3 regions of the Lysinibacillus sp. YS11 genome follow, and region 3 is predicted to be linked to each of the others. Evidence: a T-box and tRNA genes for the amino acid it is inferred to sense, from the RefSeq annotation. Region 3 holds a T-box; the other regions hold tRNA genes.

Region 1 (10,010 bases), 690 kb from region 3:
AAATTATTTATTCCTGGCCACCATTATCAAAAAGATGAAGTCATTCAATTTGCAGATGCAACTGGGGATTCTTTACAGTTAGCTCAATTATCCGCAGCAAATAAGGAAGCTGAACACATCGTATTTTGCGGTGTACATTTTATGGCAGAAACTGCTGATATGCTGACAACGAAACAGCAACATATCTATTTACCAGATATGCGCGCTGGTTGTTCAATGGCTGATATGGCTGATATTTATCAAACTGAACAAGCATGGCCAATTCTTCAAGAACTCTTTGGTGATACGATTATTCCTCTAACCTATGTTAACTCAACTGCGGCTATTAAAGCCTTTACTGGAAGACATGGTGGTGCTTGTGTCACTTCATCGAATGCAAAGGAACTTGTTCAATGGGCTTTTACCCAAAAACAGCGTATCTTCTTTTTACCTGACCAACATTTAGGAAGAAATACTGCCTATGATTTAGGTATACCTCTTGAAAATATGGCTGTTTGGAATCCGCATAAGAACTTGCTCGAAACAAAAGAGCCACTTGAAAATATCCAGGTTATTCTTTGGAAGGGTCACTGCTCTGTGCACGAAGGTTTTACTGTTCAACATACAGAGGTTATTCGCAAAGAACACCCGACTATGAGGATAATTGTTCACCCTGAGTGCAGCCGTGAAGTGGTTGCAGCGGCTGATGATGCAGGCTCCACAAAATACATTATTGATACAATCAATCGAGCTCCAAGCGGATCTGCATGGGCAATTGGAACAGAAATGAACCTTGTCAATCGCATTATTAAGCAGCATCCTGATAAACATATTGTCTCCTTAAACGAAAACTTTTGTCCTTGTTTAACAATGAATCGAATTGACCTTCCACATTTGTTATGGAGCTTAGAAAATATTGAGCAAGGTCAACCTCATAACCGTATACAAGTAGATGAACATACTACCGCTGAAGCACTTAGTTCACTTGAAAGAATGCTAGCCAGAGGATAAATAGTTAAAACTTTTTAAACAGAAAGGTTGAAGATATAACCTTTCTGTTTTTGTTCACATAACGCCTACTTCTAATAGTGCTAATGGCTTCCATTTGCGCCCCGCTTTGCTATAATTGACACGACTTTATGCTCCATGATACTGTCAATTTGGAGGTGATACTAAATGGCTTTTCAATCGAAAAATATCTTTATCAATTTACCAGTAAAAGATCTAAACAAATCTATCAGTTTTTTAAGGAATTAGGTTTTGAGTTCAATCAACAATTCAGTGATGAAACAACAGCCTCAATGATTATTAGTGAAAATATCTTCGTATTAATAATGGTTGAAGAACGATTTAAAGGATTTAGTAAAAAAGAAGTTACAGATACTACTACTTCTGCAGAAGCAATCTTATGTCTCTCTGCTGAAAACCGAGAACAAGTAGATCAACTAGTGAATAAGGCACTTGCCTCTGGTGGTAAACCTTATAGTGAACCACAAGATCACGGATTTATGTATGGTTGGGGTTTTCAAGATGTAGATGGGCATATCTGGGAAGTAGTTTATATGGACGAAAATGCATTGAATCAAGAGTAAATTTTGTATCTATGAATATCAAAAAACAGTAGATGCAATTGCATCTACTGTTTCTAGTATGACCCGTACGGGATTCGAACCCGTGTTACCGCCGTGAAAGGGCGGTGTCTTAACCACTTGACCAACGGGCCCATGGCGGAGAAGGAGGGATTTGAACCCTCGCGCCGGTTACCCGACCTACACCCTTAGCAGGGGCGCCTCTTCAGCCTCTTGAGTACTTCCCCAAAATAAAAATGGCTCCGAAGGCAGGACTCGAACCTGCGACAACCTGATTAACAGTCAGGTGCTACTACCAACTGAGCTACTTCGGAATAATGGTGGGCCTAAATGGACTCGAACCATCGACCTCACGCTTATCAGGCGTGCGCTCTAACCAGCTGAGCTATAGGCCCTTGGAGCGGGTGATGGGAATCGAACCCACGACATCAGCTTGGAAGGCTGAGGTTTTACCATTAAACTACACCCGCATAAATGGTGGGTCAGGACGGAATCGAACCGCCGACACTTAGAGCTTCAATCTAATGCTCTACCAACTGAGCTACTGACCCATTTCGTCCATGCTAAGCTTGCTCACTTTTTTGCTTCTCATGACTTTTATTTTAAAAATGGCGGTCCCGACCGGGATCGAACCGGCGATCTCCTGCGTGACAGGCAGGCATGTTAACCGCTACACCACGGGACCTTTTGGTTGCGGGGGCCGGATTTGAACCAACGACCTTCGGGTTATGAGCCCGACGAGCTACCACTGCTCCACCCCGCGATAATTTTATGTTGTTTCGAGTTTTTAAAGCACCATTTATAAAAATTTAAAACTGGAGGAGGTAGAGGGATTCGAACCCCCGCGCGGTGTTACCCGCCTGTCGGTTTTCAAGACCGATCCCTTCAGCCAGACTTGGGTATACCTCCGTTACAATATATAAATGGTGGACCTTGCAGGACTCGAACCTGCGACCGGACGGTTATGAGCCGTCTGCTCTAACCAACTGAGCTAAAGGTCCTTTAAGATGGCGGCAGAGGGGATCGAACCCCCGACCTTACGGGTATGAACCGTACGCTCTAGCCAGCTGAGCTACGCCGCCAGGATCTTTATACTGGTTAATTTACTTATGGTGGAGCCTAGCGGGATCGAACCGCTGACCTCCTGCGTGCAAGGCAGGCGCTCTCCCAGCTGAGCTAAGGCCCCATAATCTTTTTGGAAATGGTCGGGAAGACAGGATTCGAACCTGCGACCCCTTGGTCCCAAACCAAGTGCTCTACCAAGCTGAGCTACTTCCCGTTGTTCTTTTGGCGCGCCCGACAGGAGTCGAACCCATAACCTTCTGATCCGTAGTCAGACGCTCTATCCAATTGAGCTACGGGCGCATTTAAAATGGTGCCGAGGACCGGAATCGAACCGGTACGGTAGTCACCTACCGCAGGATTTTAAGTCCTGTGCGTCTGCCAGTTCCGCCACCCCGGCACATTTGGAGCGGAAGACGAGGTTCGAACTCGCGACCCCCACCTTGGCAAGGTGGTGTTCTACCACTGAACTACTTCCGCATGTGCATAAGCTTTTTTATCTGGCAATGAAAATAATGGTGCGGGTGAAGGGAGTCGAACCCCCACGCCTTGCGGCGCTAGATCCTAAGTCTAGTGCGTCTGCCAATTCCGCCACACCCGCTTATTATTATTTATAAATGGTGAGCCATGAAGGACTCGAACCTTCGACCCTCTGATTAAAAGTCAGATGCTCTACCAACTGAGCTAATGGCTCGAAAAAATGGTGCCGGCTATAGGAATCGAACCCACGACCTACTGATTACAAGTCAGTTGCTCTACCTGCTGAGCTAAACCGGCATATGGTGGAGGATGACGGGCTCGAACCGCCGACCCTCTGCTTGTAAGGCAGATGCTCTCCCAGCTGAGCTAATCCTCCTGGGTATTATGCCTAGCGACGTCCTACTCTCACAGGGGGAAGCCCCCAACTACCATCGGCGCTAAAGAGCTTAACTTCCGTGTTCGGTATGGGAACGGGTGTGACCTCTTTGCCATCATCACTAGACTATGGTCGACCTTCCATACACGGCGTACTGCTGTGTCTAGAAGCTCTCTTTTTAGAAAGATTTGCTCTTTCAAAACTGGATAAACGGTGCATTGAATGTTTCAAACTTTTTTGGTTAAGTCCTCGATCGATTAGTATTCGTCAGCTCCATGTGTCACCACACTTCCACCTCGAACCTATCTACCTCATCGTCTTTGAGGGATCTTACTTACTTGCGTAATGGGAAATCTCATCTTGAGGGGGGCTTCATGCTTAGATGCTTTCAGCACTTATCCCGTCCACACATAGCTACCCAGCGATGCCTTTGGCAAGACAACTGGTACACCAGCGGTGTGTCCATCCCGGTCCTCTCGTACTAAGGACAGCTCCTCTCAAATTTCCTACGCCCACGACGGATAGGGACCGAACTGTCTCACGACGTTCTGAACCCAGCTCGCGTACCGCTTTAATGGGCGAACAGCCCAACCCTTGGGACCGACTACAGCCCCAGGATGCGATGAGCCGACATCGAGGTGCCAAACCTCCCCGTCGATGTGGACTCTTGGGGAGATAAGCCTGTTATCCCCGGGGTAGCTTTTATCCGTTGAGCGATGGCCCTTCCATGCGGAACCACCGGATCACTAAGCCCGTCTTTCGACCCTGCTCGACTTGTAGGTCTCGCAGTCAAGCTCCCTTGTGCCTTTACACTCTACGAATGATTTCCAACCATTCTGAGGGAACCTTTGGGCGCCTCCGTTACCTTTTAGGAGGCGACCGCCCCAGTCAAACTGTCCGCCTGACACTGTCTCCTGCCCCGCTAAGGGGCATGGGTTAGAATTTCAATACAACCAGGGTAGTATCCCACCGACGCCTCCTTCGAAGCTGGCGCTCCGAGATCTCTGGCTCCTACCTATCCTGTACAAGTTGTACCAAAATTCAATATCAGGCTACAGTAAAGCTCCACGGGGTCTTTCCGTCCTGTCGCGGGTAACCTGCATCTTCACAGGTACTATAATTTCACCGAGTCTCTCGTTGAGACAGTGCCCAGATCGTTACGCCTTTCGTGCGGGTCGGAACTTACCCGACAAGGAATTTCGCTACCTTAGGACCGTTATAGTTACGGCCGCCGTTTACTGGGGCTTCAATTCGCAGCTTCGCTTGCGCTAACCACTCCTCTTAACCTTCCAGCACCGGGCAGGCGTCAGCCCCTATACGTCACCTTACGGTTTTGCAGAGACCTGTGTTTTTGCTAAACAGTCGCCTGGGCCTATTCACTGCGGCTCTCATGCGCTTGCACGCTCAAGAGCACCCCTTCTCCCGAAGTTACGGGGTCATTTTGCCGAGTTCCTTAACGAGAGTTCTCTCGCACACCTTAGGATTCTCTCCTCGACTACCTGTGTCGGTTTGCGGTACGGGCACCTCTCACCTCGATAGAGGCTTTTCTTGGCAGTGTGAAATCAGGAACTTCGTCCATACGGACTCGCCATCACAGCTCAACGTTACAGTGTGCGGATTTGCCTACACACACGCCTTACTGCTTGGACGCGCACAACCAACGGCGCGCTTACCCTATCCTACTGCGTCCCCCCATTTCTCAAACGGTGAGGAGGTGGTACAGGAATATCAACCTGTTGTCCATCGCCTACGCCTATCGGCCTCGGCTTAGGTCCCGACTAACCCTGAGCGGACGAGCCTTCCTCAGGAAACCTTAGTCATACGGTGGACGGGATTCTCACCCGTCTTTCGCTACTCATACCGGCATTCTCACTTCTAAGCGCTCCACCAGTCCTTCCGATCTGACTTCAACGCACTTAGAACGCTCTCCTACCACTGACATCGTAGATGTCAATCCACAGCTTCGGTGAATCGTTTAGCCCCGATACATTTTCGGCGCAGCGTCACTCGACCAGTGAGCTATTACGCACTCTTTAAATGATGGCTGCTTCTAAGCCAACATCCTGGTTGTCTGTGCAACGCCACATCCTTTTCCACTTAACGATTACTTTGGGACCTTAGCTGGTGGTCTGGGCTGTTTCCCTTTTGACTACGGATCTTATCACTCGCAGTCTGACTCCCGTGTATAAATATCTGGCATTCGGAGTTTGTCTGAATTCGGTAAACCGGGATGGCCCCCTAGTCCAAACAGTGCTCTACCTCCAGTATTCTCATCACGAGGCTAGCCCTAAAGCTATTTCGGAGAGAACCAGCTATCTCCAAGTTCGATTGGAATTTCTCCGCTACCCACACCTCATCCCCGCACTTTTCAACGTGCGTGGGTTCGGGCCTCCAGTAAGTGTTACCTCACCTTCACCCTGGACATGGGTAGATCACCTGGTTTCGGGTCTACGACCACGTACTATTTCGCCCTATTCAGACTCGCTTTCGCTGCGGCTCCGCCTTCTAAAGCTTAACCTCGCACGTAATCGTAACTCGCCGGTTCATTCTACAAAAGGCACGCTATCACCCATTAACGGGCTCTAACTACTTGTAGGCACACGGTTTCAGGATCTCTTTCACTCCCCTTCCGGGGTGCTTTTCACCTTTCCCTCACGGTACTGGTTCACTATCGGTCACTAGGTAGTATTTAGCCTTGGGAGATGGTCCTCCCGGATTCCGACGGAATTTCACGTGTTCCGCCGTACTCAGGATCCACTCAGGAGAGAACGAACTTTCGACTACAGGGCTTTTACCTGCTCTGGCGGACCTTTCCAAGTCGCTTCATCTAACTCGCTCTTTTGTAACTCCGTATAGAGTGTCCTACAACCCCAAGAGGCAAGCCTCTTGGTTTGGGCTCTTCCCGTTTCGCTCGCCGCTACTCAGGGAATCGATTTTTCTTTCTCTTCCTCCAGGTACTTAGATGTTTCAGTTCCCTGGGTCTGCCTTCAAGACGCTATGTATTCACGTCAAGATACTACGCGATTAAACGTAGTGGGTTCCCCCATTCGGAAATCTCCGGATCAAAGCTCACTTACAGCTCCCCGAAGCATATCGGTGTTAGTGCCGTCCTTCTTCGGCTCCTAGTGCCAAGGCATTCGCCGTGCGCCCTTAATAACTTAACCAAGTTATTAAGCCTAAAAAACTTAAAAAATAAATGTGTTTGTTACAATTTCAATGTCGTTTTATCCAGTTTTCAAAGAACAAGTTTTGAAGTGTTTCATTCAGAAGAATGAACCTTCAAAACTGAACGCAAAACGTAATCTTACAAACCCAAGGTTTGTATTCCGAAATAATCCTTAGAAAGGAGGTGATCCAGCCGCACCTTCCGATACGGCTACCTTGTTACGACTTCACCCCAATCATCTATCCCACCTTCGGCGGCTGGCTCCAAAAGGTTACCTCACCGACTTCGGGTGTTACAAACTCTCGTGGTGTGACGGGCGGTGTGTACAAGGCCCGGGAACGTATTCACCGCGGCATGCTGATCCGCGATTACTAGCGATTCCGGCTTCATGTAGGCGAGTTGCAGCCTACAATCCGAACTGAGAACGACTTTATCGGATTAGCTCCCTCTCGCGAGTTGGCAACCGTTTGTATCGTCCATTGTAGCACGTGTGTAGCCCAGGTCATAAGGGGCATGATGATTTGACGTCATCCCCACCTTCCTCCGGTTTGTCACCGGCAGTCACCTTAGAGTGCCCAACTAAATGATGGCAACTAAGATCAAGGGTTGCGCTCGTTGCGGGACTTAACCCAACATCTCACGACACGAGCTGACGACAACCATGCACCACCTGTCACCGTTGCCCCCGAAGGGGAAACTATATCTCTACAGTGGTCAACGGGATGTCAAGACCTGGTAAGGTTCTTCGCGTTGCTTCGAATTAAACCACATGCTCCACCGCTTGTGCGGGCCCCCGTCAATTCCTTTGAGTTTCAGTCTTGCGACCGTACTCCCCAGGCGGAGTGCTTAATGCGTTAGCTGCAGCACTAAGGGGCGGAAACCCCCTAACACTTAGCACTCATCGTTTACGGCGTGGACTACCAGGGTATCTAATCCTGTTTGCTCCCCACGCTTTCGCGCCTCAGCGTCAGTTACAGACCAGAAAGTCGCCTTCGCCACTGGTGTTCCTCCAAATCTCTACGCATTTCACCGCTACACTTGGAATTCCACTTTCCTCTTCTGCACTCAAGTCCCCCAGTTTCCAATGACCCTCCACGGTTGAGCCGTGGGCTTTCACATCAGACTTAAAGGACCGCCTGCGCGCGCTTTACGCCCAATAATTCCGGACAACGCTTGCCACCTACGTATTACCGCGGCTGCTGGCACGTAGTTAGCCGTGGCTTTCTAATAAGGTACCGTCAAGGTACAGCCAGTTACTACTGTACTTGTTCTTCCCTTACAACAGAGTTTTACGATCCGAAAACCTTCTTCACTCACGCGGCGTTGCTCCATCAGGCTTTCGCCCATTGTGGAAGATTCCCTACTGCTGCCTCCCGTAGGAGTCTGGGCCGTGTCTCAGTCCCAGTGTGGCCGATCACCCTCTCAGGTCGGCTACGCATCGTCGCCTTGGTGAGCCGTTACCTCACCAACTAGCTAATGCGCCGCGGGCCCATCCTATAGCGACAGCCGAAACCGTCTTTCAGTCTTTCACCATGAAGCAAAAGAGATTATTCGGTATTAGCCCCGGTTTCCCGGAGTTATCCCAAACTATAGGGTAGGTTGCCCACGTGTTACTCACCCGTCCGCCGCTAACGTCAAAGGAGCAAGCTCCTTTTCTGTTCGCTCGACTTGCATGTATTAGGCACGCCGCCAGCGTTCGTCCTGAGCCAGGATCAAACTCTCCATAAAAGAAATTTGATTAGCTCAAATTGTTTTGCTGGCATCATGTTTGATGTCCAAAATTGTGTTTTATTCACTAGCAAAACTAGCTACTTAAAACTTTATTGATTACGTTTTGCTTGTTCAGTTTTCAAGGTTCATTTTATTTAAGTCGTTTTCAGCGACTTTATTATCTTATCTCATTCCCAACTAAAAGTCAACAACTTTCCAAAATTTTATTTTCAAGCGTTCCTTCTTGTTAAGGACAAGTAATAATATATAATATAGCATTTTAAAAATCAAGCATTTTTCTTAAAAAAATTAAAAATCTTTTTAATATCTATTACAAACAATAGAATTCCTGCTAATACAATCAATCCACCGATGATTTGTGTCATGATTAAATACTCTTTAAATATCACCAAAGCTAAAAGAGCAGCTCCTACAGGCTCAAATAATATAGCAATTGAAACAACATTCGTACTAACGTATTTAATTGACCAATTAAACAAAGTATGACCAAGTAAATTTGCTATTAACGCTAATAAGATAAACCATAACCAATCCATCGAAGAATATGGACCAAAAGATTCCCCTTTAACCATTACATATATAAATAAAGTGATGGTACTTACAACATATACAACCATTGTATAGGTCACAAGCGATAATCTCTTACGTACATCCTGTCCTAATAGAAAATAAGCTGTCGCTAGTGCACAAGCAATGAGTGCCAGTACATCTCCATATAAGGCTGTTCCACTTACTTTAAAATCGCCCCAACTAATTAAAACACTTCCTATTATTGCAATTGATCCTGCTACGATTGTTTTCATCGTAATTTTCTCTTTAAAGAAAAAGTAAGTGCCCACAAACGCAAACAAAGGTTGTAGTGTTACTAAAACTGTTGAACTTGCTACTGAAGTATAGTTGAGTGATTCAAACCATAATATAAAATGAAAAGCTAAAAAAATCCCTGCAACTGAAGAAAATAGCCAATCACGTCTTTTTAAAGTCGTTAACTCCTTTGTATATCCCCTTAAAAACCATGGCGCCATGATTAAAACGGAAAATAGCATGCGATAAAATGCTATAATCCCCGCTTCCGCCGATGCTAATTTCACAAAAATAGCTGACATCGATACTGAAATTACACCAATCACAATCGGGATGTATGGATGGATTTTTGGCTGCTCCAAAAAACCCCACCTTCCTAAAAAAATACTTATATGTCCTTACTTCATGTTGTACAATACAAAAAAGTGATGCACATATAATAATGACAGTTTGCATATCTCTTAGCAATACGAAATATCAATGGAGGGTTGTGTATGGAAACATTATTCGAAAATATGATTACATATGAAGTTGGCATAAAATTAGTTATTGCAGCCACATTAAGTTTAGTAATCGGTATCGAAAGGGAATTAAAGAAAAAACCAGTTGGATTAAAAACAAGTTTAGTTATTGCTACTTTCAGCTGCTTATTAACGATTATCTCCATTGAAACTGCCTACTCAACCCCCGCTAGAGAAGATATTAATATTACGATGGACCCTCTTCGTTTAGCCGCACAAATTGTTAGTGGAATTGGCTTTCTTGGTGCAGGAGTCATTCTAAGACGCGGGAATGACAGCATTACAGGTTTAACAACCGCTGC
Region 2 (10,010 bases), 700 kb from region 3:
CCACCCATCAAGAAATGACTTCCCGGAGCCACGGGGATTAGACCATCTTGTAAATGAACGTGATGAACATGGCACAGCTGAGCAATTGTTGGAAACTTTGCTTCAAAGTCTTGAATGTTAGTGATATCAATAAATGTTTCTTCACCCGCTGCACGTTTTGTAAATAGGGCAAGTGCAGTAATATGTCTTGGTGCTAGGTCAAGTTGAGCATGTAAACCTGTCATAATGGGCTGATGCTGGGCATTAACAAAAATACCACCAGCCCCTCTGACAGCTTCAGAAACTAATCCCTTTGCTTCATTTTTACACCACAGAAGACTCGGGTGAAATTGCATAAATTCCATATCACTAATGGCAGCGCCTGCTCGAAATGCTAATGCGATCCCATCCCCTGTATTAGTTGGGAAATTAGATGTACTTGAATAAAGGGCACCTGCGCCACCTGTCGCTAAAATAACATGATGAGCCAAATAACGTTTTGTACCTTTTTCTCCTTTAGTTAGTACTCCTACACAGTCACCATCTGTATTCCGTAAAAGCTCATAAGCCATTTCATAGCAATTGATCTTTGTTTTGGGCGAAAGTTTATGAAGCAAGTAATCTATGAAAATCTGACCAGTACGATCACCACCTGCATGTAGAATACGATGATGACTATGTGCTCCTTCAAGTCCTAGAGCAGGTTTTCCATCGACCTGCCGATCAACAGGGAGGCCATCCTTTAGATAGTTTTGCATAATCTCAGTGCCATCTTTTATAAGTGTTTTAACATGCCTTTTCTCATGATGATACTCTCCAGCTTTCAATGTATCAGCAATATGATGTTGAATATGATCCTCCTCACTGGTAACAGCAGCAATCCCACCTTGTGCACGATAAGAACTACTCATATATATAGATGATTTTGTAACAATTTGTATTTGAAAATGTTTTTCAAGCACTAAAGCAGCCTGAAGTGCAGCAATACCACTACCAATTATAAGGACGTCTGTCTTTACATCCATTGTTATACCTTCTTTACAGTTGTCTTGACACTTATCTTTACATAAAATATAAAAGAAAACAAGACCTGATGAACAAGAGAGGAAGAAGACGATGATTTATATGGATTATGCTGCAACATCACCTATGATGAGGGAATCTCTTGAGGCATATGTAGAGGTGGCACAACGGTATTATGGAAATAGTGCGAGTTTGCATGATTTAGGGGGACAAGCTTTTTATTTTGTCCAGCAATCAAGGGAGGTTGTAGCCCAAGCCCTAGGTGTAACTAGTGATGGCGTAATTTTTACGGGTAGTGGAACAGAAGGAAATCTCATAGCCATCTTGTCGTTAGCGCTAGCCTCAAAAAAAGGAAAACACATTATTTCATCTCAAGCTGAGCATACGTCAGTGCATGCGGCTTTGAATACACTTGAGAAAAAGGGCTTTACTGTAACAAAATTACCTTTGCAGAAGGATGGTTGTGTTGATCTGGGGCAATTGCAACAAGCAATCCGGGAAGAGACTGCTTTGATTACCATTCAACATGTCAATTCTGAAATTGGTTCAATCCAGCCTGTAGAGAAAATCGTAAAGATGGCAAGAAAATCAAATATATTCTGTCATGTTGATTGTGTACAATCATTTGGCAAACTAGCTATACCACAAGGGGCAGATGCGATTACCATCTCGGCTCATAAAATAGGCGGACCAAAGGGCTGTGGTGCTATATATCTGAACCCTGCAATCAGAGTACCTGCATTAACACCAGGTTTGACACATGAGAGGGGTCTTAGAGGGGGGACATTAGATACTCCTGCAATCGTGGCCTTTGCCGCGGCAATTGAAAACTATCAATATGAATTGCAACATTATGAAACGCTAAGAAATTATTTTGAAAATAATTTACCTGAAAAATGTCAGCTCGTTGAGTGTAAACAGCAACTACCTAATATTTGTGGGGTAATGATGGAAAAAGTAGAGGGGCAATATGTTCTTTTAAAGTTAAATGAGGCGGGAATCTGTATCTCTACAGGTAGTGCATGTGATATTCATAGTGAATCGGGAACAAAGGCTATTCTATCAATGGGATTTTCTTTGGAAGCGGCACGCCAATTTTTTAGAATATCTTTTGGTCCTTCCACTACACTTGAGGATATTGTAAAATTAAAAATAGAGCTTTCAAATATTTAACGAAAAGACGAGTGAAGGATTATCTATATTCTTCACTTGTAGTGAAATAGATTATAAGCTAATAATATCGGCCAAATAAAATAATTGTTTTCTTTTGAACCAACAATTGCTATAATATTTTGCAGGGCAATATTTTCTCTTACTTAACAAAAATATCTTTAAAAAGTAATAATTTCTTTTTTTTATAAAAAAGTATTGCACAATGTTAGAAAACGTTATACAATAATTCTTGTCTTGAAGGACAGGTAAACAACTTCAAAACATGATACATAACCAAGTCTAGTGATGATGGCAAAGAGGTCACACCCGTTCCCATACCGAACACGGAAGTTAAGCTCTTTAGCGCCGATGGTAGTTGGGGGCTTCCCCCTGTGAGAGTAGGACGTCGCTAGGCATAATACCCAGGAGGATTAGCTCAGCTGGGAGAGCATCTGCCTTACAAGCAGAGGGTCGGCGGTTCGAGCCCGTCATCCTCCACCATATGCCGGTTTAGCTCAGCAGGTAGAGCAACTGACTTGTAATCAGTAGGTCGTGGGTTCGATTCCTATAGCCGGCACCATTTTTTCGAGCCATTAGCTCAGTTGGTAGAGCATCTGACTTTTAATCAGAGGGTCGAAGGTTCGAGTCCTTCATGGCTCACCATTTATAAATAATAATAAGCGGGTGTGGCGGAATTGGCAGACGCACTAGACTTAGGATCTAGCGCCGCAAGGCGTGGGGGTTCGACTCCCTTCACCCGCACCATTATTTTCATTGCCAGATAAAAAAGCTTATGCACATGCGGAAGTAGTTCAGTGGTAGAACACCACCTTGCCAAGGTGGGGGTCGCGAGTTCGAACCTCGTCTTCCGCTCCAAATGTGCCGGGGTGGCGGAACTGGCAGACGCACAGGACTTAAAATCCTGCGGTAGGTGACTACCGTACCGGTTCGATTCCGGTCCTCGGCACCATTTTAAATGCGCCCGTAGCTCAATTGGATAGAGCGTCTGACTACGGATCAGAAGGTTATGGGTTCGACTCCTGTCGGGCGCGCCAAAAGAACAACGGGAAGTAGCTCAGCTTGGTAGAGCACTTGGTTTGGGACCAAGGGGTCGCAGGTTCGAATCCTGTCTTCCCGACCATTTCCAAAAAGATTATGGGGCCTTAGCTCAGCTGGGAGAGCGCCTGCCTTGCACGCAGGAGGTCAGCGGTTCGATCCCGCTAGGCTCCACCATAAGTAAATTAACCAGTATAAAGATCCTGGCGGCGTAGCTCAGCTGGCTAGAGCGTACGGTTCATACCCGTAAGGTCGGGGGTTCGATCCCCTCTGCCGCCATCTTAAAGGACCTTTAGCTCAGTTGGTTAGAGCAGACGGCTCATAACCGTCCGGTCGCAGGTTCGAGTCCTGCAAGGTCCACCATTTATATATTGTAACGGAGGTATACCCAAGTCTGGCTGAAGGGATCGGTCTTGAAAACCGACAGGCGGGTAACACCGCGCGGGGGTTCGAATCCCTCTACCTCCTCCAGTTTTAAATTTTTATAAATGGTGCTTTAAAAACTCGAAACAACATAAAATTATCGCGGGGTGGAGCAGTGGTAGCTCGTCGGGCTCATAACCCGAAGGTCGTTGGTTCAAATCCGGCCCCCGCAACCAAAAGGTCCCGTGGTGTAGCGGTTAACATGCCTGCCTGTCACGCAGGAGATCGCCGGTTCGATCCCGGTCGGGACCGCCATTTTTAAAATAAAAGTCATGAGAAGCAAAAAAGTGAGCAAGCTTAGCATGGACGAAATGGGTCAGTAGCTCAGTTGGTAGAGCATTAGATTGAAGCTCTAAGTGTCGGCGGTTCGATTCCGTCCTGACCCACCATTTATGCGGGTGTAGTTTAATGGTAAAACCTCAGCCTTCCAAGCTGATGTCGTGGGTTCGATTCCCATCACCCGCTCCAAGGGCCTATAGCTCAGCTGGTTAGAGCGCACGCCTGATAAGCGTGAGGTCGATGGTTCGAGTCCATTTAGGCCCACCATTATTCCGAAGTAGCTCAGTTGGTAGTAGCACCTGACTGTTAATCAGGTTGTCGCAGGTTCGAGTCCTGCCTTCGGAGCCATTTTTATTTTGGGGAAGTACTCAAGAGGCTGAAGAGGCGCCCCTGCTAAGGGTGTAGGTCGGGTAACCGGCGCGAGGGTTCAAATCCCTCCTTCTCCGCCATGGGCCCGTTGGTCAAGTGGTTAAGACACCGCCCTTTCACGGCGGTAACACGGGTTCGAATCCCGTACGGGTCATACTAAGTGCAGTAGATGAATTTACATCTACTGCACTTTTTAATTTACTTGATATTTAGATTTATAACATAGCTATAATAAATGAAAGCCTACACAGAATGATTAAACTGTGTAGGCTTGTTTGTTGTTTTTTAAATTAGTGATTAAATTTTTCGTCCTTTTCCATATGGGATGCAAAGAGGTGTACCAAAGATTGGATCTGTCGTCATTTGGCAATCAAGGTCAAACACATGATTAACTAAATCAGTGGTCATAATTTCTTCTGGTTTCCCTTGACGATAGACACCACGGTCACGCACTGTAATAATATGATCGGCATAGCGACAAGCAAGATTAATATCATGTAGTACCATAATAATAGTTCGCTTTTGCTGTTGGTTCAATTCGAATAGTAAATCTAAAACGTCTATTTGATGAGTTAAATCTAAGTATGTCGTAGGCTCGTCTAAAAGAATGATATCTGTATCTTGAGCAAGCGTCATAGCTATCCAAGCACGTTGACGTTGTCCTCCTGATAGCTCATCTACTGGTCTATCTTGTAAATGCTCTGTACCTGTAGCTTTTAAAGCGCTTAAAACGATTTCTTCATCCTTTTCAGTCCACTGTTGTCGCCAACTTTGGTAAGGATAGCGACCTTGTTTCACAAGTTGTAGGACAGTTAAGCCTTCTGGTGCAACAGGAGATTGAGGAAGAATAGAGAGGTTTTTAGCCACTTGTTTTGTAGATAATTTAAAAATATCCTCACCGTCTAATAAAACGGAGCCTTTTTTAGGTTTTAATAATCGAGCAATGGAGCGTAAGAGTGTGGATTTACCACAGCCATTCGCTCCGATTAATACAGTAATTTCATTCAAAGGAATAGATAAATTGAGATCTTCGATAATATTGAAATCACCATAACTTAATGTTAGAGATTTGGTTAATAAAGATTCAGTCATGTAGTATAGACTCCTTTATTTTTTAGGGTTTCTAAATAATAAATAGATAAAGTAAGGAGCACCGATAGCAGCAGTAAAGACGCCTGCGGGTACTTCTAATGGGCTAAATGCTGTACGACCTATAATATCTGCAACCATTACAAGCAATGCACCAATTGCTGCGGATGCCGGAATAAGTACACCGAACGATGAACCAACAATGCGTCGTGCAATATGAGGAGCCATTAATCCTACAAACCCAATAGCACCAGCAAATGCTATGGCACTCGCTACTAAACTGGAGCATAATAGAATTAAGTAAAGGCGTGTTTTTTGAACAGGCTGCCCTAGGCTTGATGCTGTATCATCACCTAATTCTTGAACATTTAACTGCCGAGTAATAAAAAAGGTTATAAGTAGAAGTACAAAAATCAATGGAATAACGATTTGTACTTGATCCCAATCCGAACTTTTGACACTACCCGTAATCCATTTATTCGCTTCACTTGCTTGATAAATTGGGCCGATAATCATTAACATTGTAGTAACTGCTTGCATGAATGCCGACACGCTAATACCGATTAAGACAAGACGATTTGGTGTGACACCATCTTTCCAAGCAAATAGGTAGACTATACATCCGACGATAGTAGCACCTATGAATCCTGCTAATGGCAACCACTCTATACTAACTGTTAAAGAGTGATTAGAATCACTGAAAATGGCTAAGAAACCAACAACCGCTGCCCCACCACCAGCAGATATGCCGATTATATCAGGTGAGGCAAGTGGATTTTTAATGATTCCTTGTAAAACTGCACCTGCGACGGCTAACGCCATTCCAGCAAACAAGGCCATGAAAATTCGAGGCATTCGAAAATCAATAATAATCAGTTGATCAAAATCTGAGCCGTAACCAAAAAAAGCTTGTAAAACTTTAAATGGATTGATGAATGAATCACCAAATGATGCACTAAGAAAGAACACGGCAAGAGTTAGTATGCAAATCACTGTTAATTTTTTTATAGCTTGTACATCTATTAAAAATGAAATTTTTTGTTGAAGTAAACGAATTGTTTTTACATGTTTCATTATTTTTTTCCACCTTTTCGCGCAAGGTAAATAAAGAATGGTGTGCCAATCATAGCAGTCATGACGCCTACTGGAACTTCTTGTGGCATGATAATATAACGAGCCGCAACATCAGCCAGCAATAAAAGTATCCCCCCAAGTAAAGCAGCCATAGGAATAAGCCATCGATGATCAGTGCCGACAAACTTGCGCGCAAAATGGGGAACGACAATCCCTATAAAACCAATGGGGCCAGCAATTGCAACTGCTCCCCCTGCTAAAAAATAACAATAAGACCGACCAATATCTTCATAAGTCCTAAACGTAAACCAAGACCTCTTGCTACATCATCGCCAAGAGCGAGAATATTCATTTTGGGGGAAATGATGAGGGCAGCAATCCACCCAATTACTAGATACGGTAGAACAGATAGTAGAATTTCAAGTTTTCTACCTTGTACAGAACCTGCTAACCAAAACAAAACTTGATCAAGTTCTGCTTCATTTGTAGCGAGTAAACCTTGCGTAAATGATGCAAATAGGGCACTGATGGCAGCACCAGCTAAAGTTATTTTCACTGGAGTAACAGCATCTCTACCTGAGAAACTAATTCCATAAACGGATAAAGCAGCGATTGCTGCACCAAGAAATGCAATCCACGCAAAAGATTGCAAGCTTGAAATGTGGAAAAAAATCATGGCAAAGACAACAGCAAAGCCTGCTCCTGCATTAATGCCCAAAATTCCAGGAGAGGCTAATGGATTTTTCGTTAAGGTCTGCATAAGCACGCCTGTAATAGCTAATGAAGCACCAACGCAACTGGCTATAAGAGCTCTTGGAATTCGAACATTTTGAATAATAAGATGCTCATTTGAATTGTTAAATTGTCTAAAAGATTCATACGTAGTTTGAATAGAAGTATTTGCATAACCATACACAATACTGATCCCCATAGAAAGAAGTAATAGTATGACTCCTACTAGTAAAGCAATCATTTTAGAATAATTATTTTTTAATATCATATTTAACGTGTACTCTTTTCTTGGAAAATTATTAAATTAGTTATTGACATTGATAGTTACATACAATACGATTAATATCGTTCTTAGACAGATGAAAGTGATTTTCATTCTCGTCAAATATGCTTAAATATTTTATCATATACAATGGAGGAAGAAAAGGTGCAAAAAGCTTTTCAAAAACTATTAGTTTTACTAGCTGTGGTTGCTATTTTTGTTCTGGCAGCATGCGGTACTTCTAAAGATAATGCCAAAGAAGAAAGTACAAAAGAAAGCAATGCTTACAGTGTTGACCATGCAATGGGGACAACTGAAGTAAAAGACACACCAAAACGTATCGTTGTTTTAACTAATGAAGGAACAGAAGCATTATTAGCTCTAGGTATTAAACCAGTAGGTGCTGTTCAATCTTGGACAGGCGATCCATGGTATGATCACATCAAGGATCAAATGGAAGGTGTAGAGGTTGTCGGTATTGAACATGAAATAAATATCGAAAAAATTGCTTCTTTAAAGCCAGATTTAATCATTGGCAATAAATTACGACAAGAAAAAGATTATGCTAAACTTAGCAAAATTGCTCCAACTGTGTTTTCTGATACATTACGTGGTGACTGGAAAGAGAATTTTAAATTATACGCTAAAGCAGTAAATCAAGAAACAAAAGGTGAAGAAGTTCTAAAAGCTTACGAAGATAAGTTACAAGCTCTGAAAGAAGAACTTGGAGAACAAACCAACCAAGAAGTTTCATTTGTACGCTTTATGGCCGATAAATCTCGTATCTATTACACAGATTCATTCTCAGGTGTGATTTTTGATGCTTTAGGATTTAAACGTGTTGCAGCGCAAGCAGATTTATTTAAAGATAATGCTAAACTAGGAAACTTAGCGATTGAAGTAGGGAAAGAAGCGATCCCTCAAATGGATGGGGATGTTATTTTCTACTTCACGTACATGCCAACAGGCGATGATTCAGCACTAGCAACTGAACAAGAGTGGACACAAGACCCGCTTTGGAAAAACTTAACAGCAGTCCAAAAAGGCAATGCACATAAGGTGGATGATGTCATTTGGAATACGGCTGGAGGCATTTTAGCTGCGAATATTATGTTAGATCAAGTGAAAGAAATCTTTGTTAAATAATTTTCTTATAAACTATACATTTATCGATGTTCGATAAATGTATAGTTTTTTTACTTCCTAATATATACTCTCCTAGTACTTTAAAGTTAGATAGACTATGATGTAGATATTGACCATAAATTGAGGGGGATGGCGATGAAGGAAAAATTAGGGTGGGTTTATAATCAGCATTATTTAAAGCAAGATCATATAAAACAAGCAACAGCAATACTTCCATATTTTTCACTAGATCAAGTGAGGAAGGTTGGTCAATTTCAGCGTACATATGAGCAATCTGAGAAGACACCACTTCATCATCTTGAGGCACTATCTTCATATATGGGTGTAGAAAAAATTATGGTTAAAGATGAATCTTATCGATTTGGTTTAAATGCCTTTAAAGTTTTAGGAGGTATTTATGCAATTGCGCAATATGTTGCCAATAAGCTTGGAAGGAATATAGAAGAGCTATCGTTTGAACAGTTAAAAACTCCAGAAGTAAGAGCGCAAGTAGGCAATCTAACATTTATTTCAACGACAGATGGAAATCATGGTCGTGGTGTGGCATGGGCTGCAAGAGAACTGGGTTTTCAAGCAAGAATATATATGCCAGCTGGTAGCGCCGCTGAGCGGTTACTGCATATTAAAAGTGAAGGGGCTTTTGCTGAAATTACGACAATGAATTATGACGATACTGTTCGTTATACCTCACAGCTTGCACAAGAAAATGGCTGGGTCTTGATTCAGGATACGATGTGGGAAGGCTATGAAGAAATTCCATTATGGATTATGCAGGGGTATACAACCCTTGTACAGGAGATTGATGAACAGATTCAGCAAGCCCCTACACATGTATTTTTGCAAGCTGGTGTGGGGTCCTTTGCCGGAGCAGTAGTAGCATTTTTACAGCAATACTATGAGCAGGATATTACATTTGTCTTGGTTGAGCCACATGTCGCTAATTGCTATTATGAAAGCTTTAAGAAAAATACAGATCAATTTGTCACTGTTGGTGGGGAGATGCAAACTATAATGGCAGGTCTTGCTTGTGGTGAACCGAATCCACAAGCTTGGCAAATCTTAAAAGCCTACACAAAAATAAGTATCTCCTGTGAGGAAGAAATAGCAGCAACAGGTATGCGCGTTCTAGGAAATCCTTTAGCTACAGACACTCGCATTATAGCTGGTGAATCAGGAGCGGCGCCATTTGGTTGCTTTTATGAAATAATGACTAATGAACAATATAAGGAATTAAAACATGCCTTGCACCTAAATGAACAGGCAAGGGTGCTGTTTATTAATACAGAGGGTGATACAGATAAAGAGAGTTATCGAGAAATAGTATGGCATGGGAAATATGCGAATCAATAGCAAACTAGTGATTTACTAGTTTGCTATTTTCCTTTTGTAAAAGGATTTGAAAGTATAATTAAGTTTAATTAAATTT
Region 3 (10,010 bases):
GCAACGGCTAATACGCTAGCTGCAATTAAAAATGGTGCAGATAAGGTAGAGTGTACAATCAATGGTATCGGTGAACGCGCAGGTAATGCTGCATTAGAAGAAGTTGTCATGGCACTTAAAACTCGTAGCTCCGTCTACAATGCAGAAACACGTATTAATACAAAAGAAATTATGAATACTTCACGTCTTGTTTCTAGCTTTATGGGCTTAGATGTACAGGTCAATAAAGCCATTACAGGAGATAATGCATTTGCCCATTCTTCTGGTATTCACCAAGATGGTTTGTTAAAATCGCGTGATGCTTATGAAATCGTCCATCCTGAGGATGTAGGTCTTGATGATATGGAGCTAGTACTAACAGCTCGATCTGGTCGCCATGCAGTGAAAAATGCTCTTGAAAAATTAGGTTTTACTAATCTTTCAACAGAGGAATTTGAAGGTATTTTCGAAGGATTCTTAAAGCTAGCCGATGCGAAGAAAGAAGTATATGATCACGATTTATATGTTATTGTTGAAAGCTATTATGAAAAACATGATGCCAATAATAAAAATGCTACACATTATAGTGAGCAATTCTTTGATTTTGATGATCTCCAAGTCGTCAGCAATACAAGCTTCCCTTCAGCAAGTGTTAAGGTTCGAAAAGGCGGCGAAGTATTTAAAGCTAGTGCAGTAGGCTCTGGTCCAATTGATGCCCTCTATTCAGCCATTGCAGAAATTACAAATATGGATGTAAAACTAGTGGAATATAATATCAATAGTGTTTCACGAGGCAAAGAGGCTTTAGGTAAAGTAAAAATTACGATTGAGCATGAAGGCGAAAAGTATATTGCAAAAGCAGCAGATACAGATATTCTTAAGGCAAGTGCATTAGCCTATATTAATGCGATTAATAGCATTGTAGTGACAAAATTAACACCTGTTATGAATTAAATGAAAATAGCAAAGCAGTATGGCTCTTGCGCCATACTGCTTTTTCAATCCTAGCGACTATCCCTAACTAGTTTTTGATATTCCTCATCGATTCGTTCGATATCAAGACGTTCAAATAATGGTGTCACCTCTCGAATGACTTTAGGGAGATCTACCTGTTCATGCCACATCATTTCATTTATACCTAACATATTTCTTACTTTCTTTGCTGAAAACGGTAAGAAAGGATGCAGCAGCTGTCCTAAATTCGCAATGATATAGACGCAAGTTGCTAATGTACGATTACCTGCCTCTACGTTTTCTTTTACCTGTAGCCATGGCTGTTGTTCATCAAAATAACGATTAGCACCGCGAATATACTCAAAAATGGATTCTAACGCCTGCTTGAAATGACCACCTTCTATAAGAACACCCGCTTCATTAAACAATTGTACGGTTTGTTTTCGAATGTCGCTATCCACCTCCGCTTGTGGCACCTGACAAGCAAATGATTTCTCAATAAACTTCAATGTACGGTTTACAAAATTGCCATAGGCTCCGAGTAGTTCGCCATTATGGCTATAAATAAATTCCCGCCATGAAAAATCAGTATCACGATTTTCTGGCGCATTCATCGTTAAGAAGTAACGAATAGAGTCCGCATCATAACGGCTTAAAATATAAGGAACCCATACAGCCCAATTCTGACTAGTAGATAATTTGCGTTTTTCTAATGTTAAATACTCATTAGATACGATATGGGTAGGTAATGCCTTGGATCCAATTCCCATTAAAATGGCTGGCCAAATAACTGTATGGAATGGAATATTATCCTTCCCATGTACATAGTATGAAATGGTCTCTTCATTCCATAAATCTTCAATAGCTATTTGATGTTCTTTTGCCCATTCTAAGCTTGCTGTTAAGTACCCTGCTACAGCTTCAATCCATACATATATTTTTTTCCCTTCAAAACCTGGCACTGGAACATCTATGCCATTCGGTAAATCTCTTGTTACTGCTCGGTCGGGAACTCCCTCTGCCAAGTATCGCTCCGTTAACCCTAAAGCATTGTCACGCCAACGTTTCTCGACTTTTGCTTGTGCTAAATAAGACTCCAACCTTCCTTGAAATTGACTAAAGGTAAAATAAAAGTGCTCAGTTTCCCGAATAACAGGTTCGTTCCCACAAATTTTGCAGCGCTTATCAATTAAGTCCAATGGGTCTAAAATTTCTGAGCAGTTATCACATTGATCTCCCCTTGCTTTCGCTCCACAATTTGGACAAAGACCTTCGACAAATCGATCTGGTAGAAATTGATTATCCGTCTCACAGTAAGCCTGTTCAATTTTCTTTTTGTATAAGAAATTATTAGCCAGTAGCTGTAAGAAAAGGGCCTTAACGGATTCATGGTGGTGCTCCGCATCCGTTCTTGTGTACAAATCATAGGTAAATCCTAAATCATGAAAGCATCTTGTAAACTCATCATGATAGTGATTAGCTATAGCCTCTGTCGTTGTATTCTCTTGTGCGGCCCGTATAGAAATGGGTGTACCATTACAATCACTGCCTGATACATATAAAACCTGCTCGCCTTTTTGTCGGTAATATCTAGCCAAAATATCACCTGGTAATAATGCGGCAACATGCCCTAAATGCAAAGAGCCATTTGCATACGGCCAAGCGCCTCCAATAACAATCGTCATTCTAAATTGCTCCCCTCACAGAAAAAATGGTAAAAAAAAATCGCCCTAATCAAATCTGATTAGGACGAGTATACCCGTGTTACCACCTATATTTACAAATAGCTCACACTATTTGCCTCTATCAGTACGTCTTCATTCAAAAAGAGAGATACTGCCGCTGTTGTAACGAGTGCCCATCTCGTCGTAATCTACTGGCTAAAAAGCTTTCGGTACGAAGCTCAAAGGTCATTTTCAAAAGGGTTCACTTACCTCATTTCCACCAACAGAGGCTCTCTACAAAATGCTAATCCAATTTACTTTTCCTTCTCAATGCTTTTTCTATAGGATTGGCATTATTTTACGCCTTCTTGTGAGGAAATGCAATGTTTGTCTCTAAATCATCCCTTATTTTGATACACTTTCTTAAGTTAATCTAATGTAACCTTTACCAATGCAGTTAAATCATCAATTACTATATCTGCTTTTTCTAACTCCTTATCTTGTGCAAAGTCAAAGCGAACACCTATTGATAGTAATTGATTGTCCTGTGCAGCTTGGATATCCGAAGAACGATCTCCTACCACTGCTCCATAATCAATTTTATTTTCATCTACAACTCTTTTGACCAGATCCGATTTATGCCCACTTGCAATTGCTTGAATGCTATAGATTCCCTTTATAAAACGCTCCAACTGATAGGTTTCGACGATTGCTTGTAAATAGTCAACCTGTCCATTACTCGCTATGTATAACGGATAATTCTCTGACAATGTTGCAAGGGTTTGTTCAGCGTTTGGATACAAAGCACCTTTATGTCCACGTATTTGCTCAATCAGCTTTACATGGAATAATACATTGCTCTCTTCTCGTATCTCTAAAGCATGCATAGGACATAATGTTTCCCACACAACAGGTAAAGGAACCCCCATTATTTCTCTATATTTTCTATAGGTGTTTCCCCCTGCCACAAGCCGTTTGTCCGCAGCACATCAAATGTTGCATCGAGAGCAGGCTCTAAAATAAGATTGGTTTGAAATAATGTTCCATCCATATCAAAAATAAACGCTTTATTCATAAAATCTCTCCTTAATTAGTTATCAAAAAACGCCATATGCTGCTTTTCTTGCTTATAATAATCCAAACGATCCTGCAAAGTTCCTGTATGAAATTCAAATTTATGACCATCAGGATCTGTAAAGTAAATTGATTTTTTATCCTTTTCATCTCTTTGCCGACCTGCTAAAATATTGACCTTTAGCTGCACCAATCTGTCATACACCTTATCAAAGTCATCCTCAGCGATTGTGAAGGCAATGTGTGTATAGGAATGATGGATGTCATTACGGGGTATATCCTTTTCTACATTCAGAGCTAGCCACAGTCCATTTACATCAAAATAGGCTGTGCTGTTCCCCTTTACTAGCAACTTGGCATCGAATACTTTTTCATAAAAAGTGATGGATTCCTCTAAATTAGAAACTGAAAACAATAAATGATTGATGTTTTGAATTGTCATGGTTGTGCTCCTATTGATTATTTCTTCCCCTTTTTCATTCCCTTGGCTATTTGCTTCCACTTGCGCTGCTCCTCAAGTTTTGCTTGCGTATTTGTTTTGCGCTCCATATAAGCCAATTCTCTTTGCAGCTTAAAATAGCTTTGTAGGCGATATTGGTCCAAGTCCCCATCTACTATAGCTTGCTGGACAGCACAATAAGGCTCTTTTTGATGTGTACAATCACGATAACGACAAGCTGTTGCTAGTTCCTCAATATCTTGAAAGCTAGAAGCTAAACTATCCCCTTGATCCCACAATTGAAGCTCACGCATCCCTGGCGTATCAATTAGACAGCCACCAGCAGGCAATACTACTAGCTCTCGATGGGTTGTTGTATGTCGTCCCTTGGCATCATCCTCACGTATACCCGCTACTTTCATCAGTATCTCACCACATAAAGCATTTGTTAATGTGGATTTCCCTGCTCCAGAAGACCCCAATAGTGCCCCCGTGACCCCCTCTGTGAATAGCGTCTGAATTTCCATTAGACCTTCGCCCGATAGAGCACTCGTTACAAAGATATCCACACCAAAGGCTACAGACTCCACTTCTTGTACTAAGCTCGAAACATCTTCGCATAAATCAGCTTTTGTCAGGACAATAATGGGCTTTGCCCCTGAATCCCAAGCAGCCACTAAATATCTCTCCAAACGTCGAATATTAAAATCTGCGTTCAAGCTCATAACAAGTAACACAATATCGACATTTGATGCGACAATCTGTTCTTGAATTTCCGTTCCTGCAACTTTACGTGAAAATACAGATTTTCGTTGGAATAGCTGATGAATAATTGCTCGTGCCTCTCCGGGCATTTTCTCCACTAGCACCCAATCACCAACTGCTGGATAGTCCTCCCTCGCTAAAGATGTATACGCATAATGACCAGCAATTGTCGCAAGCCATTCTCCCTCTTCAGCTAACACCCGATAAGAATGCTTATGCTCTAAAGTAACCCTTGCAGGCACACAATTTTTTAATTTAGCCTGTTTTTTCATTTCTATCATTTGCTCTTCAAAATATGTTGTAAAACCTAATGTTGTTAAATTCAATTTATTTTCCTCCTAAACGTATGATGCCTCAGCGAAAATAGTTGTCATCCGCAAGAGGCCCTATCGCAATTCACCTTTTGGAACTACAATAAAAAACCTTGTAGCTGCAATTCGGCAGTTACAAGGTTTCACAGGCACGTTTAAAAGATACACAAATACCCCGAGTTATGGCACGGCGTCACTTTGTATATTTTAGGCGTGTGAAATTGAACAAACCGGATTGCAGTTCGCTAATTACAGATCTATTCATCATGTCACATCACCTACTTTCCATTTAGTTGTTATCAATATAGCTAAATTTTCAGAAATTGTCAATTACAATATTATAAGCATTTATTCCAATCATCCACGCATACAATGAACAAAACCATTAAATGCGAGGAGATGTTGGATTGCCTAAAATCATTTCAATTAGCACATATCAACCACCTTACACATTACAGCAAGATAACGCAGAGGAACTAACGAAAGAGCTTTTTTATGCAAAAATTCCAAAACTAGAGCGCTACTTAAAGGTTTTTGAAAATGGTGGCATCAACACACGCCATTTTTGTGTGCCAGCTGAATGGCATCGTACGAATCACTCCTTTGAAGAACGTAATAATTTATATATTGAGTTAGCTACACAATACAGTGTAAGTGTCATTCAAGCATGTTTAGCTAATACAGCTTTTTTATCCTCACCTATTCCTACTGAGGACATCGATGCCATCATTTTTGTTAGCAGTACAGGAATTTCAACACCTAGCATTGACGCACGTGTTATGAACAAGCTTCCCTTTTCAGATCGACTTAAACGCATTCCTCTATGGGGTCTTGGTTGTGCAGGAGGAGCCGCTGGTATAAGCAGAGCCTATGATTTTTGTAAAGCCCATCCACATGCAAAGGTACTTGTCGTTTGTGTCGAGTTATGTAGCCTCACTTTTCAGCCAAATGATTTTTCTAAAAGTAATTTAATTGGTGCTTCTCTTTTTGCCGATGGTGCAGCATGCATACTTGTTTGTGGGGATGAAGTAGCTATCGCAACAAAAAGGCCAACCCCTAATATTCTAGCTACAGGTTCTAAATGGATGCCAGATTCGGAAAATGTAATGGGTTGGGATGTGAAAAACAACGGGCTTCATGTCGTTTTCCAAAAAAGTATTCCTTCTATTATTACCAATTGGCTCGGACCTTTCATTGAGCAATTTTTAATGGAACAAGGACTGTACAGCGAACAATTGACTCATTTTATTGCGCATCCTGGAGGAAAAAAGGTATTAAAAGCTTACGAAGATACACTTTATCTATCTCCCCAAAAAACCGACATTTCTCGGGAAATATTGAGACGACATGGTAATATGTCATCACCGACAGTGCTATACGTATTAGAGCAGTTTATGTTAAATGAAGGACAAGTGGAGGATACAGGCTTGCTCGTAGCTCTTGGCCCTGGTTTTTGTGCAGAAGCTGTATTATTAAACTGGAGGGAGTAACATGATCTTCTATTTTATTTTTATCCTTGTCGTTCTACAAAGATTGACAGAAGTTGTGATTGCCAAGCGCAATGAGAAATGGATGCTTTCACAAGGAGCCTATGAAGTAGGTGCTTCACACTACCCCTATATGGTAGCCATGCATATTAGCTTTTTTCTGTTTTTAATAGTGGAAATCGTCACAAACAACAATGGTATCTCGCCCTTATTTCCGTTATTTTTTATATTATTTTTAGCAGTGCAGGCTTTGCGGATCTGGTGTATTCGCTCTTTAGGCACTTTTTGGAATACAAAAATCCTCATTTTACCTGACGCACAAGTTGTTCGTAAAGGGCCATATGAATATATGCGCCACCCCAATTATGCGGTAGTTTGTTTAGAAATCCTTTTGCTACCACTCATGTTTCAGGCTTACTTTACAGCATTTTGTTTTACATTACTCAATATTACAATGCTTTCTGTCCGAATACCTATAGAAGAAAAAGCATTACGAGATGCTACTAATTATAATCGTGTATTTCAAAAGAAGATTTCGGAGTCTTAGCCGAAATCTTCTTTTCTTCTTTATTGCCATTCCCAGTTAAAGGGATCTTGTAGACGTTCCCAAGGGTTCCGAAACTCTTCATTTGTTAACAAACAGTTGTCCAACTGTTTAGTGATGTCTTCTCGATCTAGATCAATGCCAATAATCACAAGTTGTGTCATTCGATCTCCGAACTCTTCATCCCAATCTTCCAATACTTCAGGGCTTTGCTGGAATACATCCTGCTGCTGGGCTTGAGAAAGTGCCGCTACCCAATAAGAGACTGGTTCAATTTTTGCAGATGACCCCGCTTGCGATAATAATAGCGCAACTTCCTGATGTCTTGCACTCCAAATAATACCCTTCGCTCGTACTATTGAATCTGGCATGTGATCACACCACTCAACAAAGCGCATCGGATGAAACGGTCTTTTGCGTTTATAGGTAAAAGAAGAGATCCCGTACTCCTCAGTCTCTGGTGTATGGTTTTCATGACCAAGCTCCAACTCCTTTAACCAACCAGCCGATTCAGAGACACGTTCAAAGTCAAAGCGCCCCGTATTTAAAATTTCAACTGGATCAATAACACCATTTGTTGTACGTATAAGTTTTGCCTCAGGCTGTAATGCACGTAAAATACGTTCTAATCGCTCAAGCTCCTCTGAGGATACTAAATCGCACTTATTTAAAATAAGGACATCACAAAATTCAATTTGATCAATGAGAAGGTCTGCAACATCACGCTCATCTAATTCACCAACAGCTTCCTTCCGCTCCAATAAGCTTTCCCCAGACTGAAAATCATGCCAAAAACGATGGGCATCTACGACAGTAACCATTGTATCTAATCGACAAAACTTCGTTAAATCAATGCCAAGCTCCTCGTCTAAATAACTAAATGTTTGTGCAACTGGAATCGGCTCACTAATCCCTGTCGATTCAATCAAAATGTAATCAATATTGCCTAGCTTCGAAAGACGTTCCACCTCCTGCAATAGATCCTCTCGTAATGTACAGCAAATACAACCATTCGATAGCTCCACAAATTTCTCTTCTGTACGTGATATACCGCTACCATTTGCGATAAGCTCCGCATCAATATTAATTTCACTCATATCATTCACAATAACAGCGACACGTAAATCTTTTTTGTTTTGCAATACATGATTCATCATTGTTGTCTTACCAGAACCTAAATATCCACTCAATACTGTAACAGGAATTTTCTTTGTCATTCTTACAACTCCTTAAATCGTAATCATTACTATTTACAATTTGTAATTAAATCATATTACTTTGGAAAATGCAAAGCTTTTTATTACTAGTGAAATTAAACTTGACAATCTCCAGTGAGAAATATATTGTTTAAATCGTAATAATTACTATTTAAAAGGAGGTCCTTCAATGCGTGTACAAGTAACACTAGCCTGTACTGAAACAGGTGATAAAAACTATATTACTACTAAAAATAAACGCAATAATCCCGAAAGATTGGAGCTTAAAAAGTACTCCCCTCGCCTGAAGCGTGTAACCCTGCATAGAGAAACAAAATAATATTGGAATGGGGGGTCATGATGAGATCCTCATGAGCGGGTCTGACCTGTTTTAGAGCGGTGTCTTCTACTTTGTGAGCGGGGTTAACCTGCTTTGGAGCGCCTTCCTCTTCTTTGTGAGCGGTTGAACCTTCTTATAAGCTTTTTATGCAAATCAAAAAATGACTGTTTCAAAGGCATATCTTTGAAACAGTCATGATGAAATTTTATAGCTAAAGCTGCTCACTATTGATTTCTAACGCTAGTTCATTCAATTTCTCATCTAATTCATCGAGCATGCGTAATCTAAAATCTATTTGTTCGTCAATATTAACTCCTTGTTTCATTGATGTGCTACCATCCTTAGATTGTTTCTTTAATGCAACTATTTCATTGGATAATCTCTCAATATCTAGATTTTTCGTCTCTAACTCACTTAGTAAGTGTCGATGAAGGCTGTCTGATTCTACTTTCTCTCTATGGTATTTTTCTAGTGTCTCTAAAATATTCTCCATTTGTTTACTTGCTATGGTTGTATAGTCACTTAACTTTTTATCTATGCCTTCCACAATAGACCTTTCATTTGAATCGATCGAAGTCTCCTTTGATGCTTGAAATTTGTCCATCAATGACTTTTTTTCAGCCCGCAATTCTGCCAATTCCTTTAATAATGCCTCAATGGATGCAATTTGCTTTTTTCTTTGCGCTTCTCTCTTCTGAATTTCTTCATCGTAAGCTTGCAATTCTTTATCAAAGTCTCTTTTCAACTTTAGGAGTTCCATCGAAAGTTCTTTTTTATGCCTTGTTAATTGAACATTTTCTCTTTCAAGTCGAAGAACCAAAGCATAATAATCACTATCTCTAAGTCTTTTTACTTCATTTTTGTACTTGGCTAACTCGGCCCTTAAAAAAATAATCATTTGTTGGAGCTGTATTGGATCATTGTTTTTCACAATATCATTGTCCATCATCACACCCCCCTATCCTGAATATCTTTTTAGTAAATCGACCACCTCTTCAAGCTGCTCTCTACTTTCCTCTAGTAAATCATCCAGCTGCTTCATCCATTTTTCTTCTAACTTTGAATTCTCTATTTGTTCAACATGACTCTTTTCGTCTGAAACAAGATAGGCTATTAATAGCTGTAATGTACTTTTTTCAAGAAAGGCAAAGCTATTATCTTGTTCATTACGACGACTTAGCTGTTCCTTTACTAATTGTTGAATTACACTACCAAACTCTTGTTTTTCGTTGTCACCCATTGTCTTCCTCCTGTGTT

Evidence for each region. The T-box of region 3 lies ahead of metG (methionine--tRNA ligase). A T-box ahead of a tRNA ligase gene usually reads a tRNA of that ligase, here a tRNA-Met.
Region 1: it has a tRNA-Met gene. The T-box ahead of metG (methionine--tRNA ligase) is inferred to sense a tRNA for this amino acid. The anticodon was not compared.
Region 2: it has a tRNA-Met gene. The T-box ahead of metG (methionine--tRNA ligase) is inferred to sense a tRNA for this amino acid. The anticodon was not compared.

Annotation. Positions count from the first base shown of each region.
Region 1 is NZ_CP026007.1:3,550,801-3,560,810, forward strand. Features, by position in the region: gene nadA (quinolinate synthase NadA) at 1-990, shown strand, start outside; partial or broken gene LBYS11_RS17775 (VOC family protein) at 1,156-1,571, shown strand; tRNA gene LBYS11_RS17780 (tRNA-Glu) at 1,631-1,702, opposite strand; tRNA gene LBYS11_RS17785 (tRNA-Ser) at 1,705-1,795, opposite strand; tRNA gene LBYS11_RS17790 (tRNA-Asn) at 1,806-1,882, opposite strand; tRNA gene LBYS11_RS17795 (tRNA-Ile) at 1,887-1,963, opposite strand; tRNA gene LBYS11_RS17800 (tRNA-Gly) at 1,965-2,038, opposite strand; tRNA gene LBYS11_RS17805 (tRNA-Phe) at 2,044-2,119, opposite strand; tRNA gene LBYS11_RS17810 (tRNA-Asp) at 2,178-2,253, opposite strand; tRNA gene LBYS11_RS17815 (tRNA-Met) at 2,257-2,331, opposite strand; tRNA gene LBYS11_RS17820 (tRNA-Ser) at 2,385-2,477, opposite strand; tRNA gene LBYS11_RS17825 (tRNA-Ile) at 2,493-2,569, opposite strand; tRNA gene LBYS11_RS17830 (tRNA-Met) at 2,577-2,650, opposite strand; tRNA gene LBYS11_RS17835 (tRNA-Ala) at 2,679-2,754, opposite strand; tRNA gene LBYS11_RS17840 (tRNA-Pro) at 2,771-2,847, opposite strand; tRNA gene LBYS11_RS17845 (tRNA-Arg) at 2,857-2,933, opposite strand; tRNA gene LBYS11_RS17850 (tRNA-Leu) at 2,942-3,030, opposite strand; tRNA gene LBYS11_RS17855 (tRNA-Gly) at 3,036-3,110, opposite strand; tRNA gene LBYS11_RS17860 (tRNA-Leu) at 3,147-3,231, opposite strand; tRNA gene LBYS11_RS17865 (tRNA-Lys) at 3,249-3,324, opposite strand; tRNA gene LBYS11_RS17870 (tRNA-Thr) at 3,332-3,407, opposite strand; tRNA gene LBYS11_RS17875 (tRNA-Val) at 3,411-3,486, opposite strand; rRNA gene rrf (5S ribosomal RNA) at 3,497-3,612, opposite strand; rRNA gene LBYS11_RS17885 (23S ribosomal RNA) at 3,724-6,650, opposite strand; rRNA gene LBYS11_RS17890 (16S ribosomal RNA) at 6,829-8,380, opposite strand; gene LBYS11_RS17895 (DMT family transporter) at 8,650-9,549, opposite strand; gene LBYS11_RS17900 (MgtC/SapB family protein) at 9,682-10,010, shown strand, end outside.
Region 2 is NZ_CP026007.1:3,539,291-3,549,300, reverse strand. Features, by position in the region: gene nadB (L-aspartate oxidase) at 1-1,004, opposite strand, end outside; gene LBYS11_RS17755 (cysteine desulfurase family protein) at 1,105-2,175, shown strand; rRNA gene rrf (5S ribosomal RNA) at 2,454-2,569, shown strand; tRNA gene LBYS11_RS17745 (tRNA-Val) at 2,580-2,655, shown strand; tRNA gene LBYS11_RS17740 (tRNA-Thr) at 2,659-2,734, shown strand; tRNA gene LBYS11_RS17735 (tRNA-Lys) at 2,742-2,817, shown strand; tRNA gene LBYS11_RS17730 (tRNA-Leu) at 2,835-2,919, shown strand; tRNA gene LBYS11_RS17725 (tRNA-Gly) at 2,956-3,030, shown strand; tRNA gene LBYS11_RS17720 (tRNA-Leu) at 3,036-3,124, shown strand; tRNA gene LBYS11_RS17715 (tRNA-Arg) at 3,133-3,209, shown strand; tRNA gene LBYS11_RS17710 (tRNA-Pro) at 3,219-3,295, shown strand; tRNA gene LBYS11_RS17705 (tRNA-Ala) at 3,312-3,387, shown strand; tRNA gene LBYS11_RS17700 (tRNA-Met) at 3,416-3,489, shown strand; tRNA gene LBYS11_RS17695 (tRNA-Ile) at 3,497-3,573, shown strand; tRNA gene LBYS11_RS17690 (tRNA-Ser) at 3,589-3,681, shown strand; tRNA gene LBYS11_RS17685 (tRNA-Met) at 3,735-3,809, shown strand; tRNA gene LBYS11_RS17680 (tRNA-Asp) at 3,813-3,888, shown strand; tRNA gene LBYS11_RS17675 (tRNA-Phe) at 3,947-4,022, shown strand; tRNA gene LBYS11_RS17670 (tRNA-Gly) at 4,028-4,101, shown strand; tRNA gene LBYS11_RS17665 (tRNA-Ile) at 4,103-4,179, shown strand; tRNA gene LBYS11_RS17660 (tRNA-Asn) at 4,184-4,260, shown strand; tRNA gene LBYS11_RS17655 (tRNA-Ser) at 4,271-4,361, shown strand; tRNA gene LBYS11_RS17650 (tRNA-Glu) at 4,364-4,435, shown strand; gene LBYS11_RS17645 (ABC transporter ATP-binding protein) at 4,579-5,373, opposite strand; gene LBYS11_RS17640 (FecCD family ABC transporter permease) at 5,389-6,444, opposite strand; partial or broken gene LBYS11_RS17635 (FecCD family ABC transporter permease) at 6,444-7,444, opposite strand; gene LBYS11_RS17630 (ABC transporter substrate-binding protein) at 7,589-8,584, shown strand; gene LBYS11_RS17625 (diaminopropionate ammonia-lyase) at 8,720-9,934, shown strand.
Region 3 is NZ_CP026007.1:4,238,839-4,248,848, forward strand. Features, by position in the region: gene LBYS11_RS21210 (2-isopropylmalate synthase) at 1-933, shown strand, start outside; gene metG (methionine--tRNA ligase) at 984-2,618, opposite strand; T-box leader at 2,676-2,937, opposite strand; partial or broken gene LBYS11_RS21220 (HAD hydrolase-like protein) at 3,026-3,672, opposite strand; gene fosM (FosM family fosfomycin resistance protein) at 3,688-4,113, opposite strand; gene rsgA (ribosome small subunit-dependent GTPase A) at 4,131-5,201, opposite strand; gene LBYS11_RS21235 (type III polyketide synthase) at 5,594-6,676, shown strand; gene LBYS11_RS21240 (isoprenylcysteine carboxyl methyltransferase family protein) at 6,678-7,220, shown strand; gene LBYS11_RS21245 (GTP-binding protein) at 7,241-8,434, opposite strand; gene rpmG (50S ribosomal protein L33) at 8,604-8,753, shown strand; gene LBYS11_RS21255 (hypothetical protein) at 8,965-9,699, opposite strand; gene LBYS11_RS21260 (hypothetical protein) at 9,712-9,993, opposite strand; gene LBYS11_RS21265 (hypothetical protein) at 9,986-10,010, opposite strand, start outside.